Regions from separate parts of the Vibrio agarivorans genome, predicted to be linked through region 2. Evidence: predicted binding sites of a transcription regulator. Region 2 holds the regulator's gene; each other region holds the start of a gene.
What was found. Region 2 encodes CRP, which controls carbon source genes, mostly activating them, when cyclic AMP is high. Its sites were predicted from a motif close to TGTGANNNNNNTCACA; they were not measured.
Positions count from the first base shown of each region.

Region 1: a site for CRP is predicted at 1,511-1,526, ahead of dinG (ATP-dependent DNA helicase DinG). Genes of this name have one in related genera too.
Region 3: a site for CRP is predicted at 1,109-1,124, ahead of QWZ05_RS15835 (NupC/NupG family nucleoside CNT transporter). Genes of this name have one in related genera too.
Region 4: a site for CRP is predicted at 1,284-1,299, ahead of pyrG (CTP synthase). Genes of this name have one in related genera too.

Region 1 covers NZ_JAUFQF010000004.1:1,997,027-2,000,219, reverse strand. Annotated here, with positions in the region: gene QWZ05_RS17790 (porin) at 56-1,096, opposite strand; gene dinG (ATP-dependent DNA helicase DinG) at 1,615-3,193, shown strand, end outside.
Region 2 covers NZ_JAUFQF010000004.1:657,230-660,422, reverse strand. Annotated here, with positions in the region: gene astD (succinylglutamate-semialdehyde dehydrogenase) at 1-489, shown strand, start outside; gene QWZ05_RS11555 (DUF1338 domain-containing protein) at 573-1,376, shown strand; gene crp (cAMP-activated global transcriptional regulator CRP) at 1,493-2,125, opposite strand; gene QWZ05_RS11545 (phosphoribulokinase) at 2,362-3,193, opposite strand, start outside.
Region 3 covers NZ_JAUFQF010000004.1:1,589,778-1,592,970, forward strand. Annotated here, with positions in the region: gene yaaA (peroxide stress protein YaaA) at 1-130, shown strand, start outside; gene QWZ05_RS22420 (DUF5363 family protein) at 221-289, shown strand; gene QWZ05_RS15830 (TatD family hydrolase) at 279-1,052, shown strand; gene QWZ05_RS15835 (NupC/NupG family nucleoside CNT transporter) at 1,269-2,531, shown strand; gene QWZ05_RS15840 (XapX domain-containing protein) at 2,827-2,997, shown strand.
Region 4 covers NZ_JAUFQF010000004.1:461,993-465,185, reverse strand. Annotated here, with positions in the region: gene relA (GTP diphosphokinase) at 1-330, shown strand, start outside; gene mazG (nucleoside triphosphate pyrophosphohydrolase) at 414-1,211, shown strand; gene pyrG (CTP synthase) at 1,384-3,024, shown strand; gene eno (phosphopyruvate hydratase) at 3,104-3,193, shown strand, end outside.

The DNA.
Region 1 (3,193 bases), 1.3 Mb from region 2:
AAGAACAGAAAAGCCCAGCTTACGCTGGGCTTTGGGAAGTAGTCAAACAGATTGATTACCAGTAAAAACGTGCACCGATACCGAAGTTACTCTCACTATCAGCAACTTGTGCTTCAACTTCTTGGTCAGATCCTTTGTTCGAGTAACCTAACGTTGTACCGTCACCGTAGCCGTATTCAGCATATACACGAGACCAACTATTAAACTTGTGCTCTACACCCACATAGATCACAGTACCATCTTCATCGTAATTCATTGCAAAGCCTGAAGACTCTTGATCTGTGAATTCATAACCAGCATACAACGCTGTTTTTGCTGTTGCTTGATAGATGCCAGCGAGTGAGTAACCATTTTCTTTGATTTTCTCTGAACCATTACCGTTTGAAAGTTCAGCATTGTAATATGTGAAACCAATTAGGTGATCGCCAATGTTGTACTCTGCAGTCAGTTCGAAGAATAGGTTCTCAACTTCTGCTCCGTCGACTCCAGCATCATCGTCTTCACCAAATGCGTAATCTTTATTCAAACCAACACCTGCGTGCAAGTCTAGAGCATCGAAAGACGTACCTACGAATAATTCATAAAGATCTTGGTTCGACTCACCTTCGTTGAGACCCCAGCCGGCTTTTAGCCAAAACTGCTCTGCATCGTAAGCATATTTTATCTGAGAATCATGTAAAGCACCGTTAAGTGTTGAATAACGTAATGCTGAACCGCCGTAGAAATATGAGTAATCAGCACCATAAACATCATCAGATGTTGTCCATTGTTTACCCAACTTGATAGTACCGAAATCACCAGAAAAGCCAAATATGTGCTGACGAACGTTTACATCAGTGTTGTCTCGAACACCGACTTCAACCAAACCTAATACATCAAGAGAATCAGTAAGTGCGTAACTTCCGTCAATACCCATACGCGAAGAACCTGAGCTTAGGTCTTCATTCCAGTCGCCATCCGAATCCTCAGAAAATTTCAATTCTGTACGAAGTTGACCATAAAAGTTAACAGATCCATCTTCTGACTTATAAATCTCTGCTGCATTCACAGAAGTAGCTGCCGCTGCAACCACTAGAGCTAATAGCGTCTTTTTCATAATTTCCACTGCCTTTTCTTAGATTAGGGATACCGAATCCAGGTTCCCTTTTTAGTTTTTTTGATGACAACTCAAACTCTATTGGTCCGATGTCGTCACCGAGTAAATGACGGGATTTAGATTGCAAAAGAATATCTCGCATGTCAAATCATATAAAAGGCAACATAATAAAAACTAAAATTCAAATAAAAACAGTAACTTAAAGGCGTGACGCTTGATTTTACGAGAAAACTAGCAGATTTAATTTAGTAAATGCTAATCCTGTAATTTATATAATTTTTAGCTTAAAACCCTAACAAGCAACTAACATTGCGCATTTTTATAATACATAAAACTGAAAGTTAATATTCCTGCAACATTTAATAACTCAACACGCATCCCAAATGTTTCTCAGTGAAAGGTTCACTCTATTTTTGTGACACTGGTCACTTATTTAGTAAAAAGTCATCCATTTTGTTCATTATCGAATCTGCAGAGAGATGTGCTAGACTCGGCGGGTTGATCAAATAGGGCAAAATATGCTGACTCCAAACATTCAAAAATCCATTCGTACCAGTTATCAAAATCTACAGGCTCAGCTCGATAATTTTGTTCCTAGACGCTCGCAAAACTACTTGGTTGCTGAGATTGCTAAATCACTTTGTGGCGAATACCACAAATCTACTCGTATGATTGTGGCTGAAGCTGGCACTGGAATCGGTAAGTCTCTTTCGTATTTGATGGCGTCAATTCCAGTGGCCGTGTTAAACAACCGCAAGGTGGTCATTTCTACCGCAACCGTTGCCCTGCAAGAGCAGTTGATTGATAAAGACTTGCCGCTATATCGACGAATCACCGATCTTGATTTCGAGTTTCGACTGGCAAAAGGTCGTCAAAGGTATTGCTGTGCGGAGAAACTCGCTGCCGCGAGTGGTGAAGACGGTGGCCAAGTGGCAATGTTCGACAGCAAACCCAAAGCGAAAGATATTGAGTTGCTAGAACGTCTTTATAAAGCCCTATCAGATGGCAAATGGGACGGAGATAGAGATAGCTGGCCAAAGCCAATTAAAGACGATATTTGGCAGCTCATTGTTAGTGATAAACACTCTTGTAATAACAGTTTGCCAGCACATCGTGGCTGCCCGTTTTCAAAAGCAAGATCGGATCTTGATCGCGCCGATGTAATAATTGCCAACCACAGCTTAGTTATGGCAGATGCAGATCTAGGCGGCGGTGTCATTCTTCCTGAGCCTGAAAACACTATTTATGTTTTTGATGAAGCACATCATTTACCGCATGTCGCACGTGAACACTCTTCTGCAGCGGCGAGCTTAAAAGGAGCTGCAACTTGGCTTGAGCGTCTTAATCAAGTTATCTCAAAACACGCTAGCCTGGCCGATGTGAAGCGTGCAAGTCGTTTCCAAAATGATCTACAAGAAGCGATTCAGGTGATTGTTCCGACGCTCACCCAAATGACTAACCAGTTTAACCCTGAACACTTTGATGAGGGAATCTACCGCTTTGAAGATGGCGACTTGCCGGAGTGGTTGTTTGAAGAAGCAAAAGGATTAAAAACCAGCACACAAAAGCTTGCACAATGTACAGCTAAAATTGCTGACCTTATTTCTGAGCGTGTTAAAGAGGGGGAGCTTTCTTCTCGCCTTGCCGAGCCTGCCCTTGCAGAGCTAGGCTTCTATATCCAACGTTGTGACAACTTGGCCCAAGTTTGGAACCTGATGGCTGAGCCTAAAAGAGAAAAAGGCGCTCCACTGGCTCGTTGGCTAGAAGTGAGTAAAGAGCGTGAGGGGGATTTTGTCGTTTCCGTGTCTCCGCTCGAGGTTGGCTGGCAACTGGATCAACAAATATGGAGTCGCTGCATTGGTGCCGTTGTAACGTCAGCTACACTACGAGCATTAAATCAGTTCAGCTATTTTTGCCGCCAAGCGGGGATCAGCGAGCGTGCGGAAGATGGGGTTAAGTTTCTTGCCCTGGCTTCACCATTTGATTACCCAAATCAAGCAGAACTGATCGTGCCTGTGATGAAGCACGAGCCACAAGCTCCTCAGTTTACTGAATATCTTATAGAGATTCTGCCTAAGTTAATTGAGGACAAGCAGG
Region 2 (3,193 bases):
TCAAAGCAAGCCGCCGACCATATTCTCGCAGCTCAAGCAAACTTATTGTCATTGGGTGGCAAGGCGCTGCTGGAAGGTCAGTCGCAAGGGTTTGCGTTTGTCTCTCCTGCGATTATTGATGTCACTAACATCAGTGCCTTACCAGACGAAGAGTACTTTGGCCCACTATTGCAGGTGATTCGTTATCAAGGATTGGAACAAGCCGTGGCGTTAGCGAATGACACTCGTTATGGCTTATCGGCCGGCTTAATCTCAACCGATGATGACGAGTGGGCATACTTTGTCGATAACATTCGAGCGGGCATTGTCAATCGCAACCGCCAATTGACAGGAGCAAGCGGAGACGCACCTTTTGGTGGCCCGGGAGCTTCTGGCAACTTACGTCCAAGCGCCTTCTATGCTGCAGATTATTGTGCCTATCCGATGGCATCGATGGAAGGCAGTGAGCCTTTACTGCCAGCGACATTAAGCCCTGGGTTAAAACTATAATCATTTTTCTCGTCACAAGCTGAGGGTAGCTCGAGAGCTACCCACCTTTTCCCTCTTTTTCAAAGACAAAGCAAGGAGAGAGTATGACCCCAACTTTCACCGTCGACACACTGTTTGCGCGAATGTGGCAAGACTATATTCATCGCTTGTGCCCCTCTGCTGAGCAAGTACATCAGATACTAGAGGAGGACAAGCCACTGATTAATGACCATATTGCTTTGAGGACCTTTAATATAGAGCCACTGGGTATTGAGACCTTAGCCAAGCCATTTCTGGCTTTAGGTTATCAAGAAGGAGGTGATTATGTTTTTGAGAGCAAAAAGCTGTTAGCGAAGCATTATGAACATCCCGATCCTAACCAGCCGAAGGTGTTTATCAGTGAGTTGAAAGTTGAAGAGTGTTCAATACAGCTTCAATCGATCGTCGCACGCCTTGTTGCCCAACTGGATGCCAATAAGCTATTAACGCCGGAGTTTCTCTTTGCGGGTCGCTTGTGGGACATCTCATATCAAGAGTATCAACAATTGGCGCAAGAGAGTGAGTATGCCTCTTGGCTCGCGGCGCACGGCTATGGTGCCAATCACTTTACGGTCAGCGTGAATCAACTCAATGCGTTTGCAGAGGTCGTTGACGTAAATGCTCGGCTGAGGCAGACGGGTTTTGTTATCAATGAATCGGGTGGGGAAGTGAAAGGCACTCCCGAGGTGTTACTAGAGCAATCATCGACTATGGCCGACAAAGTACTCGTCCAATTCAGTGATGGAGAGCAGCACATTCCGGGCGGTTTTTATGAGTTTGCCAAGCGCTATCCGACCCGCGATGGTTCACTGTATCGCGGATTTGTCGCAGCGTCGGCGGACAAAATCTTTGAGAGTACTAACCAGTAGTCTCTAATACCTTAAATAGGCAAGACATAAAAAAACACCAAACGGAGGTTTGGTGTTTTTTTCAATTTAATCAGCTTACTGAAAATTCACACGGACTCGTTGAGAGCCATTGAGAATTAACGAGTGCCGTAAACCACGATAGTTTTACCGTGTGCAGAAATTAGGTTCTGCTCTTCAAGCATCTTCAAGATACGGCCAACGGTTTCACGTGAACAACCAACAATCTGACCGATCTCTTGACGAGTGATCTTGATTTGCATGCCGTCTGGGTGTGTCATTGCGTCTGGCTGTTTCGCTAGGTTTAGTAGCGTCTGAGCGATGCGACCTGTTACGTCAAGGAATGCTAAGTCACCCACTTTTTGGCTAGTCACTTGTAGGCGGCTTGCCATCTGCGCTGAAAGGCGCATTAGGATATCTGGGTTAACTTGGATAAGTTGACGGAACTTCTTGAATGAAATCTCAGCAACTTCACATGGCGATTTTGCACGTACCCAAGCAGTACGCTCTTGGTCTTCTTCAAAAAGACCTAGCTCACCAATGAAATCACCTTGGTTTAGGTAAGAAAGGATCATTTCCTTACCTTCTTCGTCTTTAATAAGAACCGCAACAGAACCTTTTACGATGTAGTACAAGGTTTCCGCTTTTTCACCAGCGTGAATCAGCGTGCTTTTTGATGGGTACTTATGAATATGACAGTGTGAAAGAAACCACTCTAACGTTGGATCGGTTTGAGGTTTACCTAGAACCATAAATATATCTTCCTCTGCAGGGTTCGCTTGCTGCTTTCCTTATTGCGCTAAGCTTAACTAGGCTTAGTAGCATAAGTGCTGAAGACACTTGCTGCAAGCTATCTCGTAATTCAGACAAGATAGTAACGCGTTTCTTGTGCGATTTCTTGATTTTAACGGGGTAAGATGACCGATAATTACTCAGATTCTGTGCACCTGATCACGTACTGACAAGGTTGTCTGGTTATTGGTCGCAATTAACCTATTTTCCCAGTTTCTATAAGCTGCTGTAAGATGGGTCTGACAATCAATTCCATCGCAAAACTCATCTTACCCCCGGGCACAACAAGTGTGTTGTGGCGCGACATAAATGAGCCGTCAATCATCGCTAGCAGATAAGGGAAGTCGACATTTTTGATCCCGCGCAGACGAATCACCACAAAACTCTCGTCCAGACTTGGGATGCCTTTCGCATTTAGCGGGTTGGAAGTGTCGACGGTAGGGACACGCTGAAAGTTGATATGGGTGCGTGAAAACTGCGGAGTGATGTAGTTTAGGTAGTCATCCATTGAGCGGACGATAGAATCCATCACTGCTTCGCGTGAGTGTCCACGGTCACGAGTGTCGCGGACAAACTTTTGAATCCACTCTAAGTTAACGATAGGCACCATGCCAATCAGAAAATCGACGTGTTTAGAGACGTTGACTTCACCATCGACTACGCCGCCATGCAGGCCCTCATAGAACAGTACATCGGTATCTTCGGGCAGTTGTTGCCATGGAGTGAAGGTTCCAGGCATTTGGTTGTAAGGCACCGCTTCATCAAAGGTATGTAGATAGCGACGCACTTCCCCTTGCCCCTCTTCGCCATAGCGAGCAAAAAACTGCTCTAGTGCAGAGAAGTCGTTGGCTTGTGGGCCGAAGTAGCTGATGTGTTTGCCTTGCTCGCGTGCTTTGCGAATCTCCACGTCCATCTCAGGACGGGTAAAGCGGTGGAAGCTATCTCCTTCCACCCAGGCGGATTTGACGTTCATCATATTGAACATCTTTCTAAAGGCTTCTGACGTTGTGGTGGTTCCTGCACCAGAG
Region 3 (3,193 bases), 930 kb from region 2:
GGCGCGCTATATTATTGATAATAAAGTTGACTCAATTGAAGCATTAACGCAGTTTGATGTCGCAGGTTACTACTTCAGTGAAGAAGAGAGCAGTGACAAAGAGTTGGTGTTTAAACGCGAAGAGCAGTAATACTCAACACAACTCGCTGACAAAAAGGTGAACGCTATGTGGCAATGGTTGAAGAAGTGGCTGGGCAAATACGATCGTTGGTGCGCATCGATGGGATTAACCCCAGAAAATAAACGCAGCTGTGTGCCACATAGGAAAGATCCTGCCCATGACGAGTGAGGCGCCCCTGTTTGACACCCATTGTCACTTTGATTTTGACGTATTTGCCGACGATTTTGATGCGCAGTTACGTCAGGCGGTAGAGGTTGGGGTTAAACGAATACTGATCCCTGCGATTGGTGAAGAGAATTGGCACAGACTTGAGCTGCTCTCCGCGCATCACAACGAGATCGACTGGGCACTCGGTTGTCACCCATATTTTCTTAATCAAAACACCACACAGCAGGTTGATGACCTGATCGCCTATTATCACCAAACCTCAGTCAAACCTATCGCGATAGGCGAGTGTGGCCTCGATGCTTTAGTGAGTGTTGAGTTGGGTTTGCAACAACAAATTCTTCAACAGCATATTCAGGTAGCTAACGAACTTGGCCTTCCGGTTCTGTTGCACTGCCGCAAGGCGTATAACGATCTGTTGCGCAATCTAAAGCAATTTCCCATTCACAATGGTGGTGTGTTACATGGCTTTTCTGGCAGCTATCAGCAAGCGATGCAATTGTTAGAAAAAGGTATATTGATTGGCGTAGGTGGAGTAATTACTTATCCTAGGGCGAATAAAACCCGCAATGCAATCAGACGGTTACCTCTTGAAGGTATTTTGCTTGAAACTGACGCACCTGACATGCCACTTAATCATTTTCAGGGTCAGCCTAACCATCCTAAACGATTACCTGTGATCCTCAGCACACTTTCAGAGCTTAAGCAAATCGAAAGGCAAACGATTGCGCAAAAAATCTGGCAAAATTCCATTTCTCTGTTTTGAAAATGTGAATTTTCTCGAAATATTCTGTATCGACAGAATGCTCATTTAAACGTTTGCGTGATCTGTGTCACAATATTGAGTGAGTGTGTCATGAATCTTCTCAGAAAGTGTGAGGGTGGCATTACTTTATACCTTCAGGGATGAGTATAATTGCCCCGCTTTTGAGCTTCATTATCTAATACGCCTAATAAATAACCTATAAGGAAATCATAAACTATGAGCCTGTTTATGAGCCTGGTTGGTATGGCAGTGCTACTTGGCATCGCGCTACTACTGTCTGACAACCGCAAAGCTATTAATCTACGAACTGTTGGTGGCGCTTTCGCTATCCAATTCCTAATCGGTGGTTTCGTTCTTTACGTACCTTGGGGTCGTGACCTACTTGCTGGTTTCTCAGCAGGTGTACAGAACGTTATTGACTACGGTAAAGACGGTACAGGTTTCCTATTCGGTAGCCTAGTTAACTTCTCTGTTGACGGTATCGGTTTCATCTTTGCTTTCCAAGTACTACCAACACTAATCTTCTTCTCTGCACTTATTTCTGTACTTTACTACGTAGGTATCATGCAGTGGGTCATCAAAGTTCTTGGTGGTGGTCTACAAAAAGCACTAGGTACCTCACGTGCGGAATCTATGTCTGCAGCAGCAAACATTTTCGTTGGTCAAACTGAAGCACCTCTTGTTGTACGTCCATTCGTACCGCGTATGACTCAATCTGAGCTATTCGCTGTAATGTGTGGTGGTCTTGCTTCTGTTGCTGGTGGTGTACTAGCAGGTTACGCTTCTATGGGTGTACCTCTAGAGTACCTAGTTGCAGCATCATTCATGGCAGCACCTGGTGGTCTACTATTCGCTAAGATCATCAAACCTGAAACTGACACGCCAAATGACGATCTAGGCGATGACATCGACGGCGGCGAAGACAAGCCTGCTAACGTTATCGACGCTGCAGCTGGCGGTGCGTCTGTTGGTCTACAACTTGCGTTAAACGTTGGTGCAATGCTACTAGCATTCATCGGTCTAATCGCTCTAATTAACGGCATCCTTGGTGGCGTTGGTGGTTGGTTCGGTATGGAACACCTAACGCTAGAGCTTCTTCTAGGTTGGATTTTTGCTCCACTAGCATTCCTTATCGGTGTGCCATGGGAAGAAGCAACAATCGCTGGTTCTTTCATCGGTCAGAAGACGGTTGTAAACGAATTCGTAGCATACCTAAACTTTGTACCATACGTTGGTGAAAATGCTCAAGTAGTCGCTGCAACTGGTCAAGTTATGTCTGAGAAGACTCAAGCGATCATCGCATTTGCACTATGTGGTTTCGCTAACCTATCTTCTATTGCGATTCTACTCGGTGGTCTAGGTAGCCTAGCTCCTAACCGTCGCCACGACATCGCTCGTATGGGTGTTAAAGCTGTTATTGCTGGTACGCTATCTAACTTGATGGCAGCAACCATTGCTGGCTTCTTCCTATCTTTCTAATCAAGTAGAGATAGATTATATAGACGCCATTTAAATATCGCCCCGTAGCATTAGCGTGCTGCGGGGCTTTTTTGTTTATGGGGTCTAGACACTGAGTTTAGGTGGGGGTAAACCACAAAAATGACGTGTGTATTAGTTAAACGTTTGCGTCCTGAGGCCTTATACGAAAAGGCTTCAGCTCAAATGGTTTAAGTGATATTTTTTTGAGATACAAACCGTTTGCTTTTTACGTCAAACTACAGTCGAGCAACAAAACTCTATACTCTATGAGTATGGAAACAAACAGGTGATACAAATGAACGAAATTATCCTTGCTACCGTTGCTGGATTTGTTGTGGGAGTACTCTTTACAGCGATTAAACTGCCTATTCCTGCTCCACCAGTGCTTTCTGGTGTGATGGGGATCGTCGGGGTTTATCTTGGCGGTATCTCATACCAATGGATCGTGGAACGATTCTTTGGCTAAACAGACACAGCAATCTTAGATTGTAGTGCCACACAGAAAGCAAACATGCCCTGTGCGGTGAAAAGGAAATCAATTGGTGAACACAGAAATAATCAAGTTGTGAGCCAAGTCTTCAAGGAACCAAGTCCGTTCATCATTATCAGCAGGTCCTACCTATACTCAATAGGCACTGTTGAACTAATTTTGAATATTGATC
Region 4 (3,193 bases), 200 kb from region 2:
CACCGTGCAGATTGTGAGCAGCTCGAAGAGCTGAGTCATCACGCCCCAGAGCGCATTATCGATACGGTATGGGGTGGTGGCTTTATTGGCTCATATACCCTTACCGTTCGTGTTGAGGCGATGGAGCGCGGCGGCCTGCTAAAAGATATTACTTCTCTGTTTGCCAATGAGAAAATTAAGATCAATAGCATGAAGAGCCGGGTCGACTATCGCAGTCAAATGTCGATCATGGACTTTGATCTTGAAGTGACCAACGTTGAGGTACTGTCACGAGTAACAAAACGTGTCGAGCAGATTAAAGACGTCATGTCAGTAAAACGCTTAGGATAAGCCTGCTATTCTCATGAATAACAGAAGCAATCTAGAAGGTGAGTAGCAGCGCTGCTCACCTTTTTCTTTAGAGGAAAAGAACAATGAGTCACCCAATTGAACAGCTTGAAACCATCATGGCAACGTTGCGTCATCCACAAGATGGTTGCCCGTGGGACATTAAACAAACTTTTGACACCATTGTACCGCATACCATCGAAGAGACTTATGAAGTGGTGGATGCGATTCATAACCGTGATTGGTCAAACCTAAAAGAAGAGTTAGGGGATCTACTGTTTCAAGTGATCTTCTATAGCCAGATGGCAAAAGAGCAGGGACTTTTTGATTTCTCTGATGTAGTGGAGGGGGTGAATGAGAAACTCACACGACGCCACCCGCACGTTTTTTCTGATGCTGAATTTGTTTCAGATGAAGAAATTAATGCCAACTGGGAGGCCGAAAAGGCAAAAGAGAAAGCGCAAGTAGGCAAATCAGAACAAAGTATTCTAGACTCAATACCAGCTTCTCTACCGGCTCTTTTGTGTGCTACAAAGATTCAGAAGAAATGTGCGAAAGTTGGGTTTGATTGGAATTCGCTAGGGCCTGTTGTCGATAAGGTTCAGGAAGAGATTAACGAGGTGATGGAAGAGGCGCTGCAAGTTACCCCAGAGCCTGAAAAGATTGAGTTAGAGCTGGGTGATTTGATGTTTGCTGTTGTTAACTTAGCGCGCCATTTGGATACCAACCCAGAGGTGGCGTTAGGCAAGGCAAATCGTAAGTTCATCGAGCGATTTAAGGGCGTTGAAATAATGGCGAATAAACGGGGTAAGTCATTGCAAGACTACAACCTGGATGAACTTGAAGCGTTTTGGGTTGAGGTAAAGAATCAAAGTCGAGAATAAGACGCAATCAAGGCACTGTTAAAGCAGCTCGGTGCGCGAGTTTGATTTGAAGCAAAAAATTTAAAATTGCAGTGTGATAGATTTCACGTTGTGGCGGTTAGGGTCTTCTGGTATATTTTCGTCCCGTCCAGATGAATTCCATTTCCCTCATTCAACCAATTTCAGGTTAAACATGACGACAAATTACATTTTTGTTACTGGCGGGGTTGTATCCTCTCTAGGTAAAGGTATTGCAGCAGCATCGCTTGCGGCTATTTTAGAAGCTCGTGGTCTTAAAGTGACTATGATGAAGCTTGACCCTTACATCAACGTTGACCCAGGCACAATGAGCCCTACTCAACATGGTGAAGTGTTCGTTACGGAAGATGGCGCTGAAACTGACCTTGACCTTGGTCACTATGAGCGATTCATTCGCACCAAGATGACCAAGCGTAACAACTTCACTGCAGGTCGTGTTTACTCTGACGTTTTAGCGAAAGAACGTCGCGGTGATTACCTAGGTGCAACTATTCAGGTAATCCCTCACATCACTAACTCAATCAAAGACCGCGTAATCGCAGGCTCTGAAGGTCACGACGTGGCTATCGTTGAGGTTGGTGGTACTGTGGGCGATATCGAGTCACTGCCATTTATGGAAGCGATTCGTCAGCTTGCTGTAGAGCTAGGTCGTGAGCGTGCAATGTTTATGCACCTTACACTGGTTCCTTACCTAGCAGCAGCAGGTGAAGTTAAAACGAAACCGACACAGCACTCTGTAAAAGAGCTTCTGTCTATCGGTATCCAACCAGATATTCTAGTTTGCCGCTCTGATCGTATGATCCCTGCAAACGAGCGTAAGAAGATCGCTCTGTTCTGTAACGTGTCTGAGAAAGCGGTAATCTCAATGAAGGACGTAGATTCTATCTACAAGATCCCTCAACTAATTAAATCTCAAGGTCTAGACGACCTAGTTTGTACACGTTTTGGCATCACTGCACCAGAAGCAGATCTTTCTGAGTGGGAGCAAGTGATCTATGAAGAAGCGAACCCAACGGGTGAAGTAACGATTGGTATGGTCGGTAAGTACATTGAACTGCCAGATGCATACAAATCAGTCAACGAAGCTCTGAAGCACGCGGGTCTTAAGAACCGTTTAAGTGTGAATATCAAGTACGTTGATTCACAAGACGTAGAGAGCAAAGGTGATGAAGCGCTAGCTGGCCTAGACGCTATCCTTGTACCGGGTGGCTTTGGTGACCGTGGTGTTGAAGGTAAGATCCTTGCAGCGAAATACGCTCGTGAAAACAAAGTACCGTACCTTGGCATCTGTCTAGGTATGCAAGTTGCTCTTATCGAGTACGCACGCAATGTTGCGGGTCTTGAAGGCGCGCATTCAACAGAATTTAACAAAGAGACCAAGTACCCTGTGGTAGGCTTGATCACTGAGTGGGTCGACGGCGAAGGTAAAGTTGAAGAGCGTACAGAAACCTCTGATCTAGGTGGTACAATGCGTCTAGGTTCACAGCTTTGTCACCTAGAAAAAGGTACCAAAGCTCGTGAGCTTTACGGTAGCGCAACGATTCATGAGCGTCACCGTCACCGTTACGAAGTGAACAACCTACTTCGTCCACAGATTGAAAAAGCAGGTCTTAAAGTTTCTGGTCTGTCAGCAGACAAGAAACTAGTGGAAATGATTGAGAACCCAGATCACCCATGGTTTGTGGCAGCTCAGTTCCACCCAGAATTTACCTCGACGCCTCGCGATGGTCATCCGCTATTCGCTGGCTTCGTAAAAGCTGCTGGTCAAAACCAGCGCGGTGAATTTGAGAAGTAATTAAAAAGGACACAGGCGACAGCGGGATTTGCTGTTGCCTTTTAGTTTGACATTTAATTTAAAACGAGAGGAAACATTAATGTCTAAGATCGTTAAAGTTCTAGGTCGTGAAATCATCGACTCACGTGGTAACCCAACTGTAGAAGCTGAAGTACACCTAGAAGGCGGT